DNA from 2 places in the Streptomyces sp. NPDC025638 genome. Region 1 is predicted to be linked to the other one. Evidence: predicted binding sites of a transcription regulator. Region 1 holds the regulator's gene; the other holds the start of a gene.
What was found. Region 1 encodes HrcA, which represses chaperone genes, less so after heat shock. Its sites were predicted from a motif close to TTNGCACTCNGNNNNNCNGAGTGCNAA; they were not measured.
Positions count from the first base shown of each region.

Region 2: a site for HrcA is predicted at 9,367-9,393, ahead of groES (co-chaperone GroES). Genes of this name have one in related genera too.

Region 1 covers NZ_JBVHLX010000001.1:556,858-568,406, reverse strand. Annotated here, with positions in the region: gene ACZ4EG_RS02525 (S41 family peptidase) at 1-1,087, opposite strand, end outside; gene ACZ4EG_RS02520 (hypothetical protein) at 1,133-1,702, opposite strand; gene ACZ4EG_RS02515 (VOC family protein) at 2,149-2,541, opposite strand; gene ACZ4EG_RS02510 (16S rRNA (uracil(1498)-N(3))-methyltransferase) at 2,559-3,308, opposite strand; gene ACZ4EG_RS02505 (nitronate monooxygenase) at 3,305-4,381, opposite strand; gene dnaJ (molecular chaperone DnaJ) at 4,584-5,720, opposite strand; gene hrcA (heat-inducible transcriptional repressor HrcA) at 5,721-6,737, opposite strand; gene ACZ4EG_RS02490 (MBL fold metallo-hydrolase) at 6,903-7,625, shown strand; gene ACZ4EG_RS02485 (DUF3097 domain-containing protein) at 7,660-8,469, shown strand; gene ACZ4EG_RS02480 (Uma2 family endonuclease) at 8,447-9,037, opposite strand; gene hemW (radical SAM family heme chaperone HemW) at 9,142-10,374, opposite strand; gene ACZ4EG_RS02470 (SpoIIE family protein phosphatase) at 10,441-11,549, opposite strand, start outside.
Region 2 covers NZ_JBVHLX010000012.1:219,591-231,139, forward strand. Annotated here, with positions in the region: gene ACZ4EG_RS29400 (class I adenylate-forming enzyme family protein) at 1-684, shown strand, start outside; gene ACZ4EG_RS29405 (SDR family NAD(P)-dependent oxidoreductase) at 681-1,460, shown strand; gene ACZ4EG_RS29410 (acyl carrier protein) at 1,454-1,732, shown strand; gene ACZ4EG_RS29415 (AfsA-related hotdog domain-containing protein) at 1,772-2,560, shown strand; gene ACZ4EG_RS29420 (YciI family protein) at 2,618-2,947, shown strand; gene ACZ4EG_RS29425 (FAD-binding oxidoreductase) at 2,953-4,497, shown strand; gene ACZ4EG_RS29430 (acyl-CoA carboxylase subunit beta) at 4,538-6,157, shown strand; gene ACZ4EG_RS29435 (acyl-CoA carboxylase subunit epsilon) at 6,154-6,360, shown strand; gene ACZ4EG_RS29440 (ester cyclase) at 6,394-7,101, shown strand; gene groL (chaperonin GroEL) at 7,161-8,789, opposite strand; gene groES (co-chaperone GroES) at 8,912-9,220, opposite strand; gene ACZ4EG_RS29455 (polysaccharide deacetylase family protein) at 9,587-10,426, opposite strand; gene ACZ4EG_RS29460 (polysaccharide deacetylase family protein) at 10,423-11,355, opposite strand; gene ACZ4EG_RS29465 (class I SAM-dependent methyltransferase) at 11,446-11,549, shown strand, end outside.

The DNA.
Region 1 (11,549 bases):
CCCACACCACCCATTCCTCGCCGTCGGCGCGGAAGGCGCGCGGCAGCCGGGCCCGTACGCCCGGCGTGGCCGCCAGCGCGCGGGCGGGACCGGAGCGGTGGGTGATCCAGTGGATCGCGCCGCGCACGGAGACGGCGCTGCCGCGCGCGCCGTGGTCGGGGGACGCGGCCCCGAACCAGCGGGACGCGTCCACCGGGTACGGCTGCAGGTCGACGCGCGGCCCGCCCAGCCGTACGTCCAGTCGGCGTGGCTCGGCGCTCTCCAGGTCGTCGAGCAGCCACAGTTCACCGGCGCTGGAGTAGACGACCCGGCTGCCGTCGGTGGCGGCGTGCCGGGCGTAGAAGCCGTCGAGGGGGGTGTGCCGCCGCAGCCCGGAACCGTCGGCGAGGGAGGAGTACAGCGCACCGGTGCCCTCGTGGTCGGACAGGAACGCGATCCGGTCCCCCACCCACAGCGGGTACTCCAGGTTCCCGTCCAGCTCCTCGTGCAGCCGTGCGAACTCGCCCGTGCCCTCCGCGTCGATCCACAACTTGCCCGCCGTACCGCCCCGGTACCGCTTCCACCAGGCGGCCTCGCGGCCCATCGGGGCGGACAGCAGCACGGTGCGCGGCCCGAAGGCGACGTCGCCGACGGGGCCGTACGGCAGGGCGGTGGCCGGTCCGCCGTCGAGCGGGACGGCGTGCGCCCAGGAGCGGCGCAGGCTGGCCTGGCCGTGGGTGGTGAGCGCGAGGACCTGTCCGTCGGGGGTCCAGCCGCGCACCTGGGTCCGCCAACTGCCCCAGTGCGTGAGCCGCTTGGCGGGGCCGCCGGTGACCGGGGCGATGTGCGCCTCGGGGGCGCCGTCCCGGGTCGAGGTCCAGGCGACGATCGTACCGTCGGGCGAGATGCGCGGATGGGACACCGGCACGTTGTCGGCGCCGACGCGCCAGGCCCGGCCGCCGTCGAGGGGCGCGAGCCAGACGTCGTCCTCGGCGGTGAAGGCGACCAAGTCGCCGTGCAGGTGGGGGAATCGGAAATACGCGGCTGTTCCTGCCGATCCTGTCGATCGTGTCGAACCCGCCGAACCCGTCGATGTGGACTCAGTCACCCGATCACCATATGCAGCGGGCGGAGTCGGTGAATCCCTTTCCGATCACTTGCCCTCGACGGGCCAGCAGGTCGGGTCGCCCTTGCACCAGATGGTCCGGGTGACGGTGACGGTGACGGTGGGACCGGGCTGCTGTCCGCCCGAGGGCCGGTAGGTGACGGGCGGGGTGTACGTCGGTCCGGGCCTGGCGTTGCAGTTGCCGAGTCCCTTGACATGGAACCACTCCTTGCCGCCCACCTTGGCGACGAGGTCTCCGCGCACGCACGCGCCGTCGACGGCCTTGGTGACCTTGCCGGTGACGGTGATCTTCCGTCCGTCCTGCGTCTGCCCCTGGCAGTCGACGGAGACGACGGTGGACTCGGTGGGCGAGGGCGTCTTCCCGGGTGTGTAGCCCTTGTTGCCGTAGTTGCCCGTGCAGGTGAGCCAGCGCACGTCGACGTGCCGGCGTTCCAGCTCCGCGGTCGCGGTCCTGTCGGTGGTGTACGCCACCGACGCCGTGCTCAGATCACCCGGCTGGCAGGCCACGGCTCCGCCCACGGCCACCATCGCGAGCCCTGCCACGGCCACCACCCGCGTCCCGCGCGGCCGACGCCAAATCCTCCTCAATGCCCCCATGGAGGGCAGCCTCCCACCGACACCGGCGCTACGGAAGAGCACAAACGGCCACTCAAGTGTTCGCGCACGCCACCGTCGAGTGGCATTCGGCTCGCCTGACCTGAGCGGATGCGCAGCGACCGCAGGGCTCAGAAGACTCGTCGTCGAGGGGACGGTGTACCGGTGGACCGTCCGGCACCGGCACACGGACGGCGAGGGCTGCCGCGAGGTGCTCACGCTGTACCGGGACGGGCTGCCCACGCGGATCGTCTTCCGGGCGGGCGAGGGGCGCGCCGTCTCCGGTGGGGCGTATTGGCACTCGGGGTGCGTGGCCGAAGTCGGCGGCGACGCACTCAATCTGCACGAACCCGGTGTCGTACGCGCCTTCGTCGACGAGGCCCGGCGGCGTGGGACGCTGCCGGGCCCCGCGGAGCTGGACGGCTGGGAGCTGTACCCCGCCGTGGCGGTCAGCCGCGCAGCAGCAGCCACTCCTGGAGTTCCACCAGGTTGCCCTCCGGGTCCTTGAGGTGGGCGACGCGCATGCGGTCGGTCATGGGGGTCGGGCCGTGGATCAGGACGGCTCCGCGGGAGGTGATGTCGGCGCAGTAGGTGTCGAGGTCGTCGACGCGCAGGACCACCAGGGAGCGGTGGCCGGTGGCCGTCTCGCCCAGTTCGCCCAGCACCGAGGCCATCATCGAGCGGTCCTGGAGCGCGATCCCGGCGGAGCCGGAGTGCGGGCTGAACTTCTCGTACGGGCCCCCGGTCGCGCCGGACTGCGGCTTCAGACCGAGGACTTCGGCGTAGAAGCGGTAGCAGGCGGCGAAGTCGGTGACGAGCAGCCGGACCTGTGCGAGTTCCACGGTGTCTCCCCCTGGTGTCAGGACCAGCGGCCGGTACGGCCCAGCAGGAGGGCCGCCGCGGCGGTCCCGGCAGTCGATGTACGCAGCACGGTACGCCCCAGGACGTACGCCTTGGCGCCCGCCTCCTCGAAGAGCGCCAACTCCTCCCGGGACACGCCTCCTTCGGGCCCCACGACCAGCACGATCTCGCCCTGGGCGGGGAGTTCGGCGGTGGCGAGCGGTGCACTGCGGTGCTCGAAGTCGGAGTGGAGCACGGCGGCGAAGTCGGCTTTGGCGAGAAGTGCGGCAACCTGCTTGGTCGTCGCCGCGTCCGCGACCTCGGGGAAGCGGACCCGGCGGGACTGCTTGCCGGCCTCACGGGCAGTGGCCCGCCACTTGCCGAGCGCCTTGAGCCCGCGCTCGCCCCTCCACTGGGTGATGCAGCGGGCGGCCTGCCAGGGCACGATCGCGTCGACGCCGACCTCGGTCATGGTCTCGACGGCGACCTCACCGCGGTCGCCCTTGGGCAGGGCCTGGACGACGGTGATCCGGGGCGACTCCGCCGGCTCCTCGTCCACGGTGCTCATATGGACGATCAGCCGGTCCTTGCCCTCGGCGCCGATCACCTCGCACACCGCGTAGCGTCCGGCGCCGTCGGTGAGGACGACCTCCTCGCCGGGCTGGAGCCGCTTCACGGAGACCGCGTGCCGTCCCTCGGGGCCGTCGAGGACGTACTGCCCGCCGCCGCCCGCGCGGAAGTGCTCGACGACGAAGACCGGTGCCGTCATCGCGCCTCACCCCTGGTCGACAACGCTGTCTCGGCCGCGGCGAGTTCGGCCGCCAGGACCTCCACCAGCTGCCCGGCCGGCAGGTCCCGGGCCATCCTGTGCCCCTGGCCCGCCCACAGCGCCATGCCCTGCGCGTCACCGGCCTTGGCGGCCGCCTTGCGCAGCGGCGCGGTCAGATGGTGGACCTCCGGGTAGGCGGCGGGGGCGTACGGCCCGTGCTCGCGCATGAAGCGGTTGACCAGGCCGCGGGCCGGCCGGCCGGAGAACGCGCGGGTCAGCTCCGTACGGGCGAAGAGCGGGTTGGTCAGCGCCCGCTTGTGCAGGGCGTTCGCGCCGGACTCGGGGGTCGCGAGGAACGCGGTGCCGAGCTGGGCGGCGCTCGCGCCCGCCGCGAGGGCGGCGGCGATCTGACCGCCCCGCATGATGCCGCCGGCCGCGACGATCGGGAGGTCCACGGTCTCGCGGATCTGGGCGACGAGGGAGAGCAGTCCGATGCCCGCGCAGTCGTTCTCCGGGATGTCGCGGTGGCTGCCCTGGTGTCCGCCGGCCTCCACGCCCTGCGCGATCACCGCGTCGGCGCCGGCCCGCTGCACGGCGAGGGCCTCCTCGGCGGTGGTCGCGGTGACCAGGGTGAGGGTGCCCGCGCGGCGGAAGGACTCCAGCACCTCACTGGTGGGGACGCCGAAGTGGAAGGAGACCACCGGCACCGGGTTGTCGAGGAGCACGGCGAGCTTGACGTCGTAGCCGTCGTCGCGGCCGCTGTCCGGGTCGCCGAGCTCGGTCTCGTACCAGGCGGCCTCGCCGGCCAGCTGATGGGCGTAGACCTCCACGGCCGACGGGTCGGCGTACTCCGGCTGCGGCATGAAGAGGTTCACGCCGAAGGGGCGGTTGGTGAGTCCGCGCAGCTGCTTGATCTCCTGGTACAGGCCGTCGGCGGTCTTGTACCCGGCGGCGAGGAATCCGAGACCGCCCGCATCGGACACGGCAGCCGCGAGCTGCGGGACGGAGACCCCGCCCGCCATGGGGGCCTGCACGATCGGATGAGGGAAGAGATCGGTCAGTGCGGAGGACATGACGGCATGTTGTCACGTCCTCCGATCAAGTCCGAATCCGGCCTTCCCTTGGCATACGCCATTGGCATGCGGCCGGATCAGCGACCGCCGGCCGACCCGTCAGCGACCGTTGAACGCATCCTTCAGCCGCGAGAACAGCCCCTGCTGACCCGGCTGACTGTGCCATCCCGGGGGCCAACCCCCGGAACCCCCGGCCGACCCGTCAGCGACCGTTGAACGCATCCTTCAGCCGCGAGAACAGCCCCTGCTGACCCGGCTGGAACTGGCCCTGGGGCCGCTCCTCGCCGCGCAGCTTGGCCAGCTCGCGCAGCAGGCGCTCCTGCTCGGGGTCCAGCTTGTTCGGGGTCTGGACCTCGACGTGGACCACGAGGTCGCCCCGGCCGCCGCCGCGCAGATGCGTGACGCCCCGGCCGTGCAGCGGGATCGACTGGCCGGACTGGGTGCCCGGGCGGATGTCGACCTCTTCGAGGCCGTCCAGGGTCTCCAGCGGGACCTTGGTGCCGAGCGCCGCCGCCGTCATCGGGATCGTGACCGTGCAGTGCAGGTCGTCGCCGCGCCGCTGGAACATGGCGTGCGGCAGCTCGTGGATCTCGACGTACAGGTCACCGGCGGGACCGCCGCCGGGGCCGACCTCGCCCTCACCGGCGAGCTGGATACGCGTGCCGTTGTCCACACCGGCCGGGATCTTGACCGTGAGGGTGCGGCGGGACCGTACGCGGCCGTCGCCGGCGCACTCCGGGCACGGGGTGGGCACCACGGTGCCGAAGCCCTGGCACTGGGGGCACGGGCGGGACGTCATGACCTGGCCCAGGAAGGACCGGGTCACCTGCGACACCTCACCGCGGCCGCGGCACATGTCACACGTCTGGGCGGTGGTGCCCGGCGCGGCACCCTCGCCGTTGCAGGTGTTGCAGACGACGGCCGTGTCGACCTGGATGTCCTTCGTCGTACCGAAGGCCGCCTCGTCCAGCTCGACCTCGATACGGATCATCGCGTCCTGGCCCCGGCGGGTACGCGAGCGCGGCCCGCGCTGCGACGCCGTACCGAAGAACGCGTCCATGATGTCGGAGAAGTTGCCGAAGCCACCGGCCCCGAAGCCGCCCGCACCGGCCCCGCCGGCCTGCGAGAGCGGGTCGCCGCCGAGGTCGTAGACCTGCTTCTTCTGCGGGTCCGACAGCACCTCGTAAGCGGCGTTGATCTCCTTGAACCGCTCCTGGGTCTTCGGATCCGGGTTCACGTCCGGGTGCAGCTCGCGCGCGAGCCGGCGGAAGGCCTTCTTGATCTCTTCCTGCGACGCGTCGCGACGCACGCCGAGAACGGCGTAGTAGTCCGTGGCCACTTACGACTCCGCCAGGATCTGTCCGACGTAACGTGCCACTGCGCGTACCGCTCCCATCGTTCCCGGGTAATCCATGCGGGTCGGTCCGACCACGCCGAGCTTGGCGACTGCCTCGCCGCCCGAACCGTAACCGACCGACACGACGGACGTGGAGTTGAGTCCCTCATGGGGGATCTCGTGGCCGATGCGCACGATCACACCCGGATCCTTGGCCTCGCCGAGGAGCTTGAGGAGCACGACCTGCTCCTCCAGTGCCTCCAGGACGGGCCGGATCGTGAGGGGAAAGTCATGTCCGAAGCGGGTCAGATTGGCGGTGCCGCCGATCATCAGCCGCTCCTCGTTCTCCTCGACGAGCGTCTCCAGCAGGGTGGAGAGCACCGTCGAGACCGTGCCTCGGTCCTCGACCTCGAAGGCGTCCGGCAGGTCTTCGACCAGCTGGGGCACGTCCGTGAAACGACGGCCCGCGACCCGGCTGTTCAGCCGCGCCCGCAGATCCGCCAGGGACGATTCCCCGAAGGGTGCCGGGCAGTCGACCATCCGCTGCTCGACCCGGCCGGTGTCCGTGATCAGCACGAGCATCACCCGCGCGGGCGCGAGCGACAGCAGCTCCACGTGCCGCACGGTCGAGCGGGTCAGGGAGGGGTACTGCACGACGGCGACCTGCCGGGTGAGCTGGGCGAGCAGCCGGACCGTGCGTGCCACGACGTCGTCCAGGTCGACGGCGCCGTCGAGGAAGTTCTGGATCGCCCGCCGTTCGGGGGCGCTCATCGGCTTGACACCGGCGAGTTTGTCGACGAACAGCCGATAGCCCTTGTCCGTCGGGATCCGCCCCGCGCTCGTGTGCGGCTGGGCGATGAAGCCCTCGTCCTCCAGGGCCGCCATGTCATTGCGGACGGTGGCCGGGGACACACCGAGGTTGTGCCGCTCGGTCAGCGCCTTGGAGCCGACCGGCTCCTCCGTGCCGACATAGTCCTGGACGATGGCGCGCAGCACTTGGAGCCTGCGTTCGCTCAGCATTCGCGCGCACCTCCAGAAATGTCGTGATCTTGACGCCCTGCCTGGCACTCTGCTCGTCCGAGTGCCAGAGTTCCCCGGCCCAGTGTACGGCGGTGGGGTACGCCCCGGGCAAGGCCGGTCATGCGCCTTCGTGCCCGTGGTGGCCGTCACGGATAGCGTCGCCGTATGACGGTGACTTGGGAAGAGCTGGGGTGGGAGCGGGTGGCCGCCGGGGTGGGCAGGTGCCGGCTGCCTGGCTGGGACTGCACGGCGGGGCTGGTTCTCGGTGAGGGTACGGCGCTGGTGGTGGACGCCGGGTCGAGCCTCGCGGAGGGCGCGTGGTTGCGCGCGCGGGCGCAGCGGCTCGCCGGTCACCGTGTGACCCATCTCGCGCTCACCCACCCCCACTTCGACCATGTCTTCGGCGCGGCGGCGTTCGCGGGCGCGGAGGTGTTCGCCGCGGTCGGCACGGACGCGGTGTTCGCGTACGAGCGGGAGGACCTCCGCCGGGACGCGATCCGCAACGGGCTGCCCGCCCGGGAGGCGGAGGAAGCGGCCGATGCCCTCGTCCTGCCCCGTCATCCGGTCTCCGGCGAGTGGACGCTGGACCTGGGCGGGGGCCGCCAGGTGCTGCTGGCGAACGTCGGCCCGGGCCACACCGCCCATGACCTGGCGGTCCTGGTTCCGGGCGAACCCGAAGTGGTGTTCTGCGGCGACCTCGTCGAGGAGTCCGGCGAGCCCCAGGCCGGCCCCGACGCCGTACCGTCGCGGTGGCCCGCGGCCCTCGACCGGCTGCTCGCCCTCGGCGGCGAGGACGCGTTGTACGTCCCCGGTCACGGAGCGGTGGTCGACGCGGGCTTCGTACGACGGCAGCGCGACGAGCTGGCGGCGCGTTTCGGCGTGTCGTGAGCGGGGGTACGGCGGTTCTCCTATCGTCATCCGAATGCGCCAGTACTCGCCGGACCTGACCCCGCCCTGGAAGAAGCCCAAGCCGGTCCCGGAGGTCCCGGCGGACCCCGGTCTGGTGGTGGAGGAGCCCGGCACCGGTTTCTGCGGTGCGGTGATCCGCTGCGAGGCGGGCACGGTGACGCTGGAGGACCGCTTCGGCAAGCACCGGGTGTTCCCGCTGGAGCCGCGCGGCTTCCTGCTGGAGGGCAGGGTGGTGACGCTGGTGCGGCCTTCGACGGCGCCGGTACGTCCCACCCGTACCGCTTCCGGCTCGGTCGCCGTCCCCGGCGCACGCGCGCGTGTCGCCCGCGCCGGCCGCATCTACGTCGAGGGCCGGCACGACGCGGAGCTGGTGGAGAAGGTGTGGGGCGACGACCTGCGCATCGAGGGCGTGGTCGTGGAGTACCTGGAGGGCGTCGACGACCTGCCGTCGATCGTCACGGAGTTCGGGCCGGGCCCGGACGCGCGGCTCGGGGTTCTCGTGGACCACTTGGTGCCGGGTACGAAGGAGTGGCGGATCGCCGAGTCGGTGACGAGCGAGCACGCGCTGGTGGTCGGCCACCCGTACATCGACATCTGGGAGGCGGTGAAGCCGGCGTCCCTGGGCATCGCGGCCTGGCCGCGCATCCCGCACGGCCAGGACTGGAAGACGGGCGTGTGCCGGGCGCTGGGCTGGCCGGAGAACACGGGGGCGGCTTGGCAGGGGATTCTGTCGCGGGTGCGGTCCTACAAGGACCTGGAGGCGGAGTTGCTGGGGAGGGTGGAGGAACTGATCGACTTCGTCACGGGTAGCGGTGGGGCCTGACCTTCTCGTAAGCGGCGAACTCGCTGGTGTCCAGTTCGACGCCAATTGACTCCAACGGCGTGAGGTCGCCGAACTTGGTGATCCGTTGACACCGGTAGTCTGCGTACTCCCCATTGCCCGTTGGCTCGGTGAGCAGCACGCACTGAGCCATGACGGGATCGATGATCAAGTAGGCCGGTACCTTTGCCGCCGCGTAGATCGACCGCTTGACCCCGTAGTCGCGCCCGACACTCGTCTTTGAAACCACCTCCACGAGCATCGTGATGACTTCGGACGGCATCAGCCTTCCATGGCCCGGCCCGGTGCCCCGCTCCAGTACCACCAGGTCCGGCTGCGGCTGACTCGTCTCCTCCAGAATTGCGATGTCCTGAGTCTGAAGGCGTCGCCACTTCCGACGGGGGATCTGGTCGACCAGCGCCTCCACGATGTCGTTGTGCGCAACATCGGGCCCCGCCATCATCACGATTTCCCCCCGGAGGAGCTCGACCTTGAATTCCTCGGGGAACTCAAAGTTCTCGAAGAACTTCACGATGTCGGTGGTCATCGGTCGGTCTTCCACAGCGGTCATCTCCGCAGCCCTCCGGTTTCCGCCACCGTTCAACTACGGCGGCAGCGTACGAACCAGGTTAGGCATCGAACCGGTGATCCGCACCGATTCACTCGCCCGAGTGATCAGTCCACCAGGTCCCTGACCACCGCATCCGCCAGCAGCCGCCCCCGCAACGTCAGCACCGCACGCCCCTCCTCGTACGGCCCCTCCTGCAGCAGCCCGTCCGCCAGCGCCCGGCGTGAAGCCGCGAGGCCCGCCTCCCGGAGCAGCTCCAGCGGCACGCCCTCCCGCAGCCGCAGTTCCAGCAGGATCCGCTCCACCCGGCGGTCCTCGTCCGACAGCAGCTCGCGGCCCGCGCCCGGTGTCCGGCCCGACGCCAGGGCCGCCGCGTACGCGCCCGGGTGCTTCACGTTCCACCAGCGGACGCCTCCGACGTGGCTGTGGGCGCCCGGGCCCGCGCCCCACCAGTCGGCCCCCCGCCAGTACAGCTCGTTGTGCAGGCAGCGGCCCGATTCCGAGGTGGCCCAGTTGGACACCTCGTACCAGTCGAAACCCGCCGCCGACAGGGCCTCCTCGGCGATCAGATAGCGGTCCGCGTGGACGTCGTCGTCCGTCATCGGGACCTCGCCCCGGCGGATGCGACGGGCCAGCTGCGTACCCTCCTCGACGATCAGGGCGTAGGCGCTGACGTGGTCCGGCCCGGCGCCGATCGCCGCCTCCAGCGACGCCCGCCAGTCGTCGTCCGACTCGCCGGGTGTGCCGTAGATCAGGTCCAGGTTCACATGCTCGAAGCCCACGGCCTTCGCCTCCGCCACGCAGGCCTCGGGGCGCCCGGGGGTGTGCGTCCGGTCGAGCACGCGCAGCACATGCTGCTTCGCGCTCTGCATGCCGAAGGAGACGCGGTTGAAGCCGCCCGCGCGGAGCGCGGCCAGATAGGCCGGGTCGACCGACTCCGGGTTCGCCTCCGTCGTGACCTCCGCGTCGGCCGCCAGACCGAACTCGTCGCGGATCGCCCCCAGCATCCGTACGAGATCGTCCGCTGCCAGCAGCGTAGGCGTACCGCCCCCGACGAACACCGTGCGGACCGCGCGTGGGTCGTCGCCCAGCACCTTGCGGGCCAGGCGGATCTCGTCGATCAGCGTGTCCGCGTAGTTGTCGCGGGAGGCGAGGACGCCGCCCGTGCCGCGCAGCTCGGTCGCGGTGTAGGTGTTGAAGTCGCAGTAGCCGCAGCGGGTCGCGCAGTACGGAACGTGCAGGTAGAAGCCGAGGGGCCGGTCGGCGGCCCCGGCGAGCGCGGACGCGGGCAGCGCACCGTCGGCCGGGACGGGCTCACCGTCGGGGAGTGCGGAAGGCATGTCCTCCATTGTCCCGTACCACGACTGTCCCGTGTCCCGTACGACGGCTGACCCCGACGACGACGGTCACTCCGCCTGGAGCACCAGCAGCGCCAGATCGTCCTCCGGCGCCCCGCCGCCGAACTCGTGCACCAGACGTCTGATCCGCTCCGCGATCAGCTCGGCGCTCAGCCCCACGCAGCCGGACAGCGCCTGCGCGAGCCCGTCGCCGTCGTCGAACTGGCGCGCGCCGGAGCGTCGCTCGGTCACCCCGTCGGTGACGCACAGCAGGCTGTCGCCGGAGCGCAGCTCGATGGTCTCGCTGGTGTACGTGGCGTCCTCGACGACCCCGAGGAGGGTCTGCGGCTGCGCGGCCGTACGCACCTCCCCGTCCGGCCCGAGATGCAGCGGCAGCGGGTGTCCGGCGGAAGCGAGGGTGCAGCGGACACCGCCGGCGAAGGGGACGAGTTCGCCGTAGAGGAGGGAGAGAAAGCGGGTCTGCGGGCCGTCCCCGGGGGCCATGGGACGGCCCCCGGCGGCCGCCAGCGCGCGGGCCGCCGCGTCGGCGGCCTCCGTGGCGTCGTCGAGGAGGAGCTGGTTGAGGCGGTCGAGGACGTCGGCGACGCGGTAGCCCTCGCGGGCGAGGAGCCGCAGCCAGGGGCGGGCCAGCCCGATCACGACCGCGGCCTCGGGGCCCTTGCCCTGTACATCGCCGACGGCGAAGCACCAGCGGCCGTCGCCCGCCGGGAACAGGTCGTAGAAGTCGCCGCTCGGGCCGCCCTTGTCGCACGGCTCGTAGACCAGCGCGCTGCGCAGCCCGGGGATCTCGGCGACCGCGCCCGGCAGCAGCCCGCGCTGCAGGACGGCGCTGATGGTGGCCTGGCGGGCGTACTGGCGGGCGGCGCCGATGGCGAGGGCCACCCGGCGGCCGAGGTCCTCGACGAGCCCGGTGATCTCGTCCGGGAAGTGCGGCAGCCCGCACCGGCCGATGACCAGCGTGCCCAGCGGGCGGCCGCCCGCGATCAGCCGGTAGGCGAGCGCCGTGCCGTCGATGCCCTGCGGGCCGAGCGCGTCGCCGGGCCAGGGGTACGGCTCGGGCCCGGACCGCAGCCCGTCACGGGGGCGGGGCGGGTCCTTCTCCAGTGCCCGGCGCAGTTCCTCGATGCGGTTCTCGCTGCTGTGCCAGACCCGGGCGA
Region 2 (11,549 bases), on a different contig from region 1:
TTCCTGAACATGGTGCTGATCTCCGGCGCCCACGAGCGGCACGCCACCGACTCCCTCGGACTCGTCACCTACGGCACCGAGCCGATGCCCCTGCAGACCCTGCGCCGTCTGGCCCAGGCGCTGCCGGGAGTCCGGCTGAAGCAGACGTACGGCCTGTCGGAGCTGGGCATCCTGCCCACCCGCTCCCGGGGTGACGACACGCTGTGGGTGAAGCTCGGCAACTCCGGGTTCGACCACAAGATCATCGACAACGTCCTGTGGATCCGCTCGGAGATGGCGATGCTGGGCTACCTCAACGCCCCGGCCCCCTTCGACGAGGAGGGCTACTTCAACACGCAGGACGTCGTCGAGGTCGACGGCGAATGGGTGCGGATCCTGGGCCGCAACTCCGAGATCATCAACGTGGGCGGCGAGAAGGTCTACCCGAGCGAGGTCGAGAGCGTCCTGCTCCAGCTGGACAACATCGCCGAGGCCACGGTCAGCGGCCGGCCCAGCCCGGTGACCGGCATGGTGGTCAAGGCCACCGTGCAGCTGGTCGAGGCGGAGGACCGGCGTGACGTCATGCGCCGGGTGCGCGAGTTCTGCGCGCAGCGCCTGGAGGCGTACAAGGTGCCGGCCCTGGTCGAGATCGCCGCCGCGCCCATGCACTCCGACCGGTACAAGAAGATCCGGAGCGCGGCATGAGCGCCCACGAGCCGGCGACCGGGACCGGAGCCGTGACCGCCACCGGGAACGACGACCGCGTCGCCGTGATCAGCGGCGGCAGCAAGGGACTCGGCCGGCTCCTGGTCGAGCGGCTGCTCGTGGACGGCTGGCGGGTGGCGACGTTCAGCAGGTCGGCCAACGAGTTCGTCAAGGACCTTCAGGTCACCGCGGAGGACCGCTTCCTGTGGGAGGCCGCCGACCTCACCGAGCCCGACTCGCTGCGGGAGTTCGTACGGACGGTGCGGCGCCGCTTCGGCCGTGTGGACCTGCTGATCAACAACGCGGCGGTGCTGCACCAGGAGCTGTTCCTGACCACGTCCGCGAAACAGACCTCGACGCTGATCGCCGCCAACCTTCTCGCCCCGATCACGCTCGCGCACGCCTGCGCCCGCTCGATGACGAAGCAGGGCGGCGGCCAGATCCTCAACGTCTCGTCCATCAACGCCATCCGCGGCTATCGCGGTGTCGCCGTCTACTCCGCCACCAAGGCAGGGCTCGACGGATTCAGCCGGAGCCTCGCCCGGGAGCTCGGCGCCTTCAACATCCGGGTCAACTCGATCGTCCCCGGCTTCTTCGACAGCGACATGACGTCCGACGTCACGGAGCGGAACCGGGAACGCATCCAGCGGCGCACGCCGCTCGCCCGACTCGGCGACATCCATGAGATCGCCGACGCCGTCCTCTACCTCATCTCACCCGACGCCTCGTTCATCACGGGGCAGACCATCGTCGTCGACGGAGGAATCACATGCTGACCACGACCGACATCACCGCGACCGTCCACGAGCAGATCAACGCCCTGCTGAAGGAGGCCGGCAAGCCCGTGCTCCTGCTCACCGGGGACGAGCCGCTGGCCCGGATCGGGCTCAACTCGCTGCTGCTGGCCCGGCTGATCATCCAGCTGGAGATGGAGTTCGGCGCCGACCCGTTCGAGGAGGACTACGTGATCTCCGACGTGCGGACGGTGGGCGCGCTGACCGACGCCTACATCGAGACGCTGGCGAACCTGGCCGCGGCCACCGCCTGAGCCCGGACCGCCCACCACCACGACCGGAGGGACCGACCCATGTCACGCTCCACGGCACAGTCCATGTCGCCCGATGCCGTCATCGCCGTCGGCGACCGCTTCGAGGACTTCCTCGTCAACCGCGGCACCGTCCCCGTCTCCGACCTGCTGGCCCGGCTGCGCTCCGGCGACGTGCCGGAAGGCCTGGCGGTCGCCATCGGACAGGGCCTGAGCGACGAGCAGTTGGCGGAGATACGCACCCTGGCCGACCGGCACGCGCCGGCGGTCACGGTGGCCAAGTCCGGGGTGCCCGAGCGGGCCCGGCAGCAGCTCACCCACAAGCACGACGCCAAGAACGTACTGATCGGGCCGGTCGGCCAGATCGGCGAGAACCGCTTCGCCGCCGACCTCGTGCTGGACCAGCGCGTCGAGGTCCTGGAGGACCACCTCACCGGCCAGCACATACCGGCCATCACGCTCCTGGAGGCCGCCCGGCAGTTCTGGACCGTGGTCACCGAGCAGTTCTACGTCACCGGCCCCGACCGCACCCGGTTCGTCATCGGCTCGGTCGGCTCCACGTTCCACAGCTTCGTCTTCCCGCTCGCCGCGACGCTGCAGTACGAGCTGCTGGAGCTGACCCCCACCCCGGTGGGGCCGGTCTTCAAGTGCCGGATCTCGATCCACCACGGCGACACGCTCGCCAGCGTGATCGACGCCGAATACCGGGTGATCCCCGAGCCCTTCAGCGTCAAGCAGGAGAAGATCGCGGCCCGTCAGGCCGTGGTCGCGGAGCTGACCCGGCTGCGCGACCAGGCCGCACCGGCGATGAGCGGCGGCCAGGCTGCCTGACACCGCCCCTGTCCCTGTCCCTACGACCCCTTCCCCCCACGACCCGAGGAGAGACAGATGCTGTGGGCGATCCACTGCCTCGACGCACCGGGCACCGCCGAACTGCGGGCGGCCCAGCGGCCCGCGCACTCGGCCCGGCTGCGGGCCACGCCGGTGCGGCCGGTGCTCTACGGGCCCCTGGTCGACGCCGACGGCACCACCGCGGTCGGCAGCCTGATCGTGGTCGAGGCCGCGAACCGGGAGCAGGTGGAGGAGTACGCCCTCGCCGACCCGTTCGCCGTCTCGGGCGTCTGGGAACGCATCGACATCCAGGCGTTCGCTCCCTCGCAGCGCTCCCCCGTGCGGCTCACGGAGGAGGCCGCCCGGGCCACGGAAGGACGGCCGTGACATCCGTGAGCGGCCGTCCCCGGCTCCCGCACGGCGTCGGGCCCCGGGAGTTCGCCGAGGCACTCACCGCGTTCCGCGCGGTGCTCGGCGACTCCCGGGTACTGACCCACGAGGACATCGCCCTCGTGGGCTACGACGACCCGCAGCCGGTCCTCGGCCCCGGGCACTTCGTCCCCAGCGCGGCGCTGCTGGCCGCCTCGGTCGACGACGTACGGCGCGTGCTGGACGTCGCCAGGACCTTCGGTGTGCCGCTCGCGCCCGCCCTGCCCGGCCGCAACACCGGGCTCGGCGGCGCGGCCCCCCGGTTGCCCGGCGCCGTCGTCCTCGACCTCAGCCGGATGAACCGGGTGCTGGAGGTCGACGAGACCTTCGGGTACGCCGTCGTCGAGCCGGGCGTCACCTTCGTCGACCTCGCCGCCCATCTCGCCGCACGCGGGCTGCCGTACCGGGTCGACCCGGTGGGCCTGGGCTGGGACAGCGTCGTCGGTCACGCCCTGGCCACCGGCGGCCTCACACCGTACGAGGACGAGCCCGCGCTGTGGTGCGGGATGGAGGTGGTACTGCCGGACGGCGACCTGGTGCGCACCGGGATGGGCGGCCTGCGCGCCTCACGCTGCGCCCATCTGTGGCCCTACGGTTTCGGCCCCTCCTTCGACATGATGTTCGCGCCGCCGAACCTGGGGATCGTCACCAAACTCGGCATCCGGCTCCGCCTCGCGCCGCCGTACCGCCGTACCTTCACCGTCTCCGTGCCGCGGGCGGAGGACCTCGGCCCGCTGGTCGACGCCCTGCGGACGCTGCGCGCCGACGGCACGCTCCCCGAGTCGCCCACCGTGCGCGGCCTGCTGCTGGACGCGGCCGCCGCGGGCCGGTGCCGCGACACCCTCCCCGGCGCTCCGGGCCCTGTGCCCGACAGCGCCCTCGCCTCCGTCATGGCCGATCTGCGGCTCGGCCACTGGAACGCGTACGGCGCCGTGGCCGGCAGCCGTTCCGTCGTGCACGCCCAATGGGCCGCCGTGCGCACGGCGCTGGCGCCGATCCCCGGGGTGCGCTGCAGGCTCGGCGAGCCGGACGACGGGCGTGACACGCCCGGCCTGTGGGGCGACGCGGCCGACGGCTGGCTGAAGCACGGCGGGCATCTTCCCGTCACGCCCGTACTGCCGGGTACCGGCGCGGACGCCCTGGCACAGTACGCGCGGGTGCGCGGGCTCGTCCGGACGGCCGGAAAGGACTATCTGGGCTCGTTCGTGGTGGGCCGACGGGTGCTGCACCACCATGTGCCCGTCGTGTTCGACATCCGCGACCCGGACGACCGGGCCCGCACCCTGACCTTGTGCGAACGCCTGGTGGCGGACGCGGCGGCGGCCGGGCTCGGCGTACGGCACGCGCACCCGGCCCTGATGGACAAGGTCGCGGAGACCTACGCCTTCCACGGGCACGCGCTGCGACGGCTCGGCGAGCGGGTCAAGGACGCGCTCGACCCGGCAGGCGTGCTGGCCCCCGGCGCCCACGGCATCTGGCCCCGCCGCTACCGCGGCCTGAGCCTGTGACCCGGTAGCACCCGAGACCCGTACCGAAAGGAGACCGACCATGTCCATACAGACCCTGAGCAACAGCCAACTGGCCGAGCTCGAGGAGGAGTTCGCGGCCCCGTCCGCCTCGCCGTCGCTGCGGGCCCGTACCGCCGAACTGGACGGACTGCGCGCGGGCGTGGTCGCGGGCGACACCGCCGCCACCGAGCGGCAGCACGCCAAGGGCAAGCTGACGGCCCGGGAACGCATCGAACTCCTGCTGGATCCGGACACGTTCAGCGAACTGGAGCCGCTGCGCCGGCATCGGGCGACCGGCTTCGGCATGGAGGAGAAGCGTCCGCACACGGACGGCGTGATCGGCGGCTGGGGCACGGTCCACGGCCGTACGGTCTTCGTGTACGCGCACGACTTCCGGATATTCGGCGGCGCGCTGGGCGAGGCGCACGCGCAGAAGATCCACAAGATCATGGACATGGCCATCGCGGCGGGCGCTCCCCTGGTGTCGCTCAACGACGGCGCGGGCGCCCGTATCCAGGAGGGCGTCACCGCGCTCGCGGGCTACGGCGGCATCTTCCAGCGCAACACGAAGGCGTCGGGTGTCATCCCGCAGATCAGTGTGATGCTCGGCCCGTGCGCGGGGGGCGCCGCCTACTCGCCCGCCCTGACCGACTTCGTCTTCATGGTCCGCGAGACGTCCCAGATGTTCATCACCGGCCCCGACGTCATCCAGGCCGTCACCGGCGAGCAGGTCACCCAGAACGGGCTCGGCGGCGCGGACGTGCACGCCGAGACGTCGGGTGTCGCGCACTTCGCGTACGACGACGAGCGGACCTGCCTCGAAGAGGTCCGCTATCTGCTCTGTCTGCTCCCCCAGAACAGCACCGAGACACCGCCCGAGGTGCCCTGCGACGACCCGGCCGACCGGCCCTGCGCCGAGCTGCTGGACATCGTGCCCGCGGACCCGGCCCAGCCGTACGACATGCACCGGGTGGTCGAGGAGGTGGTGGACGAGGGCGAGTTCCTCGAGGTCCAGGAGCGCTGGGCGGCCAACGTCATCTGCGCGCTCGGCCGCATCGAGGGCCGCCCGGTCGGCATCGTGGCCAACCAGCCGCTGGTGCTGGCCGGGGTGCTCGACATCCATGCCAGCGAAAAGGCCGCCCGGTTCGTACAGTTGTGCGACGCCTTCAACATCCCGGTGGTGTCACTGGTCGACGTGCCCGGTTTCCTGCCCGGCGTGGACCAGGAGCACGGTGGCATCATCCGGCACGGCGCCAAGCTCCTTTACGCGTACTGCAACGCGACCGTCCCCCGGATCCAGGTGATCGTGCGCAAGGCGTACGGCGGGGCCTACATCGTCATGGACTCGCGCTCCATCGGCGCGGACCTGTCGTACGCGTGGCCCGCCAACGAGATCGCCGTGATGGGCGCGGAGGGCGCCGCGAACGTCATCTTCCGCCGTGAGATCGCCGCGGCCGACGATCCGGAGGCGACCCGGGCCCGGCGCGTGGCCGAGTACCGCGAGGCACTGATGCATCCGTACTACGCCGCCGAGCGCGGGCTCGTCGACGACGTCATCGCCCCGCAGTCCACCCGGGCCGTCCTCGCCTCGGGGCTGCGGATGCTGCGCACGAAGAGCGCGCAACTGCCGCACCGCAAGCACGGGAACCAGCCGGCATGAGCGCCGCCGACGGCATCGATGGCATCCGGGTCCTGTCCGGCGAGCCGACGCCCGAGGAGATCGCCGCCGTCCTGGTCGTCCTGCACAGCCTGGTGAACCAGCGCGTGGCGGCCCGGCCCGCCGACGTCGTCCGCCCCGCCGCCTGGGCCCGCGCGGGCCGCACGCAGGGCATCGCGCCGCTCCGGTGGGAAAATGGAGCGTGACGGAACCGGACCAGGGGGGCCGGAGGCAGCGCCATGACGTTCGTACAGCTCATCGAGTGCAGGACCAGCCGGCTGGACGAGATGAACCGGCTGATGGACGACTGGGTCGAGCAGACCAGGGGCAAGCGGACGGCGACGCACGCGGTGGTCGGCAAGGACCGTTCGGACGCGTCGCACGTCGTCGAAGTGGTGGAGTTCCCGACGTACGAGGACGCGATGCGGAACTCGAACCTCCCGGAGACCGGCCGGATCTTCCAAGAGTTGGTCGCGTTGTGCGACGAGATGCCTACGTTCACGGATCTGGACGTCGTACGCGACGAGCAGTTGTACGAGAGCACCGTGCGGCGGTTCCTCGACACGCTCGCCACCGCGGGCGAGCTGCCGCCGCTCAACGACCTGCTCGACGAGGACATCCACAGCCACGATCCGATCAATCCGCAGAACACGATCGGGCTGGACAACGCCCGCAGCGAGTACCGGATGTGGCGGAGCGCCTTCGACTTCACCTTCACGGTCGAGGACGTGCTCGCCCAGGGCGACCGGGCCTGTGCGCGGTGGACCTGGAACGCCACGCACAAGGGCGATTTCCTGGGCATCGCCCCCACCGGCAGGCAGGTCGCCATGACCGGGATGACGCTGTTCCGGTTCGGCGACAACGGCAAGATCGCCGAGACCTGGTGGCAGCACGACCAGCTGGGGCTGATGCAACAGCTGGGCGCCCTCGACCAGTTGGAGCAGTAGACAGCGCAAGGCCCGGCACTCCGCGGGGAGTGCCGGGCCTTGGCTCAGGAGCGTGTCGCTCAGTGGGAGTGGCCGTGACCGTGGCCGTGGCCCGCCTCGGCCGGCTCCTCTTCCTTCTTCTCGACGACCAGGGTCTCGGTCGTGAGCAGGAGGGAGGCGATGGAGGCGGCGTTCTCCAGGGCGGAGCGGGTGACCTTCACCGGGTCGATGACGCCGGCCTTGACCAGGTCGCCGTACTCGCCGGTGGCGGCGTTGTAGCCGTTGCCCTTCTCCAGCTCGGCGACCTTGGAGACGATGACGTAGCCCTCGAGGCCCGCGTTCTCCGCGATCCAGCGCAGCGGCTCGACGGCGGCCTTGCGGACCACGGAGACACCGGTGGCCTCGTCGCCCGTCTTGCCGAGGTTGTCGTCCAGGACCTTGACGGCGTGGACCAGCGCGGAGCCACCACCGGAGACGATGCCCTCCTCGACCGCGGCGCGGGTCGCGGAGATGGCGTCCTCCAGACGGTGCTTCTTCTCCTTCAGCTCCACCTCGGTGGCGGCGCCAACCTTGATCACGCACACGCCGCCGGCCAGCTTCGCGAGGCGCTCCTGGAGCTTCTCGCGGTCCCAGTCGGAGTCGGTGTTCTCGATCTCGGCCTTGATCTGCGCGACGCGGCCGTGCACGTCCTCGGTCTTGCCGGCGCCGTCGACGATCGTGGTGTCGTCCTTGGTGACGGTGACGCGGCGGGCGGAGCCGAGCACGTCCAGACCGACCTGGTCGAGCTTGAGGCCGACCTCCTCGGAGATGACGGTGGCACCGGTGAGGATCGCCATGTCCTGCAGCATCGCCTTGCGGCGGTCGCCGAAGCCGGGGGCCTTCACGGCGGTGGCGTTGAAGGTGCCGCGGATCTTGTTGACGACCAGGGTCGACAGGGCCTCGCCCTCGACGTCCTCGGCGATGATCAGCAGCGGCTTGGAGGCACCGGCCTGGATGACCTTCTCCAGCAGCGGCAGCAGGTCGGCGATGGCGCCGATCTTGCCCTGGGTGATCAGGATGTACGGGTCGTCGAGGACGGCCTCCATACGCTCCTGGTCCGTCACGAAGTACGGCGACAGGTAGCCCTTGTCGAAGGCCATGCCCTCGGTGAAGTCCAGCTCCAGACCGAAGGTGTTGGACTCCTCGACGGTGATGACACCGTCCTTGCCGACCTTGTCCATCGCCTCGGCGATGAGCTCGCCGACCTGCTGGTCCTGGGCGGACAGCGCGGCGACGGCGGCGATGTCGGACTTCTCGTCGATCGGGCGGGCCGAAGCGAGGAGGTCCTCGGAGACGGCGGCGACGGCGGCGTCGATGCCCTTCTTCAGGGCGGCCGGGGAGGCGCCGGCGGCGACGTTCTTCAGGCCCTCGCGGACGAGCGCCTGGGCCAGCACGGTGGCGGTGGTGGTGCCGTCACCAGCGATGTCGTTGGTCTTGGTGGCCACCTCCTTCACCAGCTGGGCGCCGAGGTTCTCGAACGGGTCCTCGACCTCGACCTCGCGGGCGATGGTGACGCCGTCGTTGGTGATGGTGGGGGCGCCGAACTTCTTGTCGATGACGACGTTGCGGCCCTTGGGGCCGATCGTCACCTTGACCGTGTCGGCAAGCTTGTTGACGCCGCGCTCAAGGGCGCGACGGGCGTCCTCGTCGAACTTCAGGATCTTCGCCATGACAGCGTGAGCCCTCTCGGAAATCTTGGGTGAACGAAAACTGCGCCCCCGGCGCCCGGCTTCCTATGGGTCGCGGGGGCCAAGGGCGCAGCTCAAAGCAACGAAATGTGCTTTCGGGTGAATTACTTCTCGACGATCGCGAGCACGTCGCGAGCCGAGAGGACGAGGTACTCCTCGCCGTTGTACTTCACCTCGGTGCCGCCGTACTTGCTGTAGAGCACGACGTCGCCGACCTTGACGTCGAGCTCGACGCGCTTGCCGTCCTCGAAGCGGCCCGGGCCCACGGCCAGGACGACGCCCTCCTGGGGCTTCTCCTTGGCGGTGTCCGGAATGACCAGGCCCGAAGCCGTGGTCTGCTCGGCGTCGAGCGGCTGGACCACGATGCGGTCCTCAAGCGGCTTGATGGCAACCTTGGAGCTGGCGGTCGTCACGATCCGACCTCCCCCTTCGGAGATCTCACGGGGTTAACTGTCTGAGGTGGCGACCAGGTGGATCCGTCGTCGCGGGTGCCGGACCTGCCCGTCGCGTTGTTGGCACTCTCCAGGGGGGAGTGCCAGAGCCGAGACTATGACCGCGATTAGCACTCGGTCAAGCGGAGTGCCAATGCCTGCGGCGCGTCGGCCGTGGTTCCGCTGTCGGCGTACGCCTGTACAGCGCACCCGCCCCCCTGGGGGCTGCCGCCCCCAGACCCCCGCATCGGCCTGAACGGCCTCGTCCTCAGACGCCGGACAGGCTGACTATGGCTGGGCGACGCCATCGCCTGCGGGTGAAGTCACGGCCGCCGCGCCAGCGGTGCGTCACAGGTAGTCCTCCAGGCGGCCCACCATCAGGCCGCGGGACTGGGCGCGGCGCAGTAGGCGGGCCGTGCGGTCGCAGAGGGTGGGGGCCGTCGTGTCGTCCGAGGCCACGTTGACGATGTCGCCCGGGCGGAGGTGTTCGGGGCCGTGGGTGTACGTGATGCCCTCGGCGGTCGTCTCGGCACGCCAGAGGACCACCGCCGAGACACCGCAGTCCTCGGCCGCGCGCAGGGTCGTCCTGTCGTAGGCGCCTTGGGGCGGGCGGAAGAGGCGGGGGCGGTGGCCGAAGCGGGACTTGAGCTTGTCCTGCTGGCCGCAGATCTCGGCGCGCTGGCCGGCGTACGACAGCCCGCGCAGCGAGGCGCGGCCGAGGGTGTGGTTCTGGACGCCGGCGCCCGCCGACTGGAGGCGGGCGAGCCGGGCGTACCCCGGTCCGGCGGCGCGGTCGGTGAGGAACACGCTGACCGGGAGCCGCAGTTCACGGACCATGTCGGCGAAGCGGGAGTCCTTCTCGGCACCGTCGCCGTAGGTGAGGAAGACGACCCGGTCGCGGGTGCGGACGCGGTCCACCACCGGAGGCAGGGACCGGCCCGTCGTGTGCCGCCCCACGGGACGCACCGTGGGCGTCGGGGCCGGGGAGAGCGGCGATCCCAGGCCCCAGCGACGGTACGCCTGCTCCCCGTCCGGGCCGTGCGGCCGTACCCGCGCGGCCGCCTTCTTGCCCAGCCGTTCGATGGGGTCGACGGACTGGGCGCAGCCGCTCACGGGAAGCAGCACGGCCGAGGCGAGCACGGCCGCCGTCAGTGCCCGGCACCGCCGCCGCCCCCTCGGCCGCTTCACAGGTAGTCCTCCAGGCGCGCCACCGCGTACCCCTCGCGGGTGACCTTGTTCAGGAACCGGCGCATGTCGTCGACCATCGTGCCGTCCCAGTCGTCACGGCCCCGGAAATGGGTGAGCACGATGTCGCCGGGGTGCAGGCTCTTATCGTCCTCGCGGTACTCCCAGTGGTCGACGAAGACCTCCTCGTCCCAGATCGGCGCGTACTTGATGCCGCAGGACTTCGCGGCGCGCAGGGTGTCGCCGTTGTAGTTGCCGTAGGGCGGACGGAAGACGGTGGGGGTCTTGCCGAACCACTTCTCCATCACGCCCTGCATGCCGCAGATCTCGTTCTTCTGCTCCTCGTAGGACAGACCCGGCAGATAGGGGTGGTGGAGGGTGTGGTTGTTGAGGGTGACGCCCTCGGCCTGCATCTGCCGGAAGTACGCGTAGTCGTCCTTGATCAGGTAGTTGCTGAGGAAGGCGGTGTACGGGACCTTCAGGTCGCTCATCATGCGCAGGAACGCCGGGTCCTTCTCGGCGCCGTCGTCGATGGTGAGGAAGACGACCTTCTGCTTGGTGGGGATCGTGGTGAAGACCGGCGGCAGCTTCTCCTCCTCCTGGCCGTCGACCTCGAAGCCCGCGCGAGCGGTGATCCGCGGTTTGCGGGCCGGGGGCGGCGGAGGCATCAGGGGGACCTGGTCCAGGCCCCAGTGCCGCGCGGCGGCCGCGAGGGCGGCGCGGTCGGCCTTCAGACGGGCGGCGTAGGAGTCCAGGGCGCGTGCGGGGGGTGCCTGAAGCCTCTGCTGGCCCGGGGCGGGACGTACACCGGCGTCCGGGCCCGACCCCGAACAGCCGGAGACGCCGGCGGCGACGGCGAGCGCGGCGACGCCCGCACGGAGACCAGCCCTCTTCAGGGCCCTATTTTTGTCATTTTGTACGACTGCTCGCATGGTGCCGGATCCTCGCAGGCCCCGGCCCCGAACCGGGGCAGGCACCGCCGCCGGAGGCGCACCATCCACCGACTGGCCCACAATGACCCGGTGAACGACCTCCTCCCCTTCCGCTCCCTGCTCACCCCCGAGGGCCGCGCCCTCCTCGACGAGGTCCGCGGCACGGCCCCCGCCGACGAACTCGCCGTCGCCAC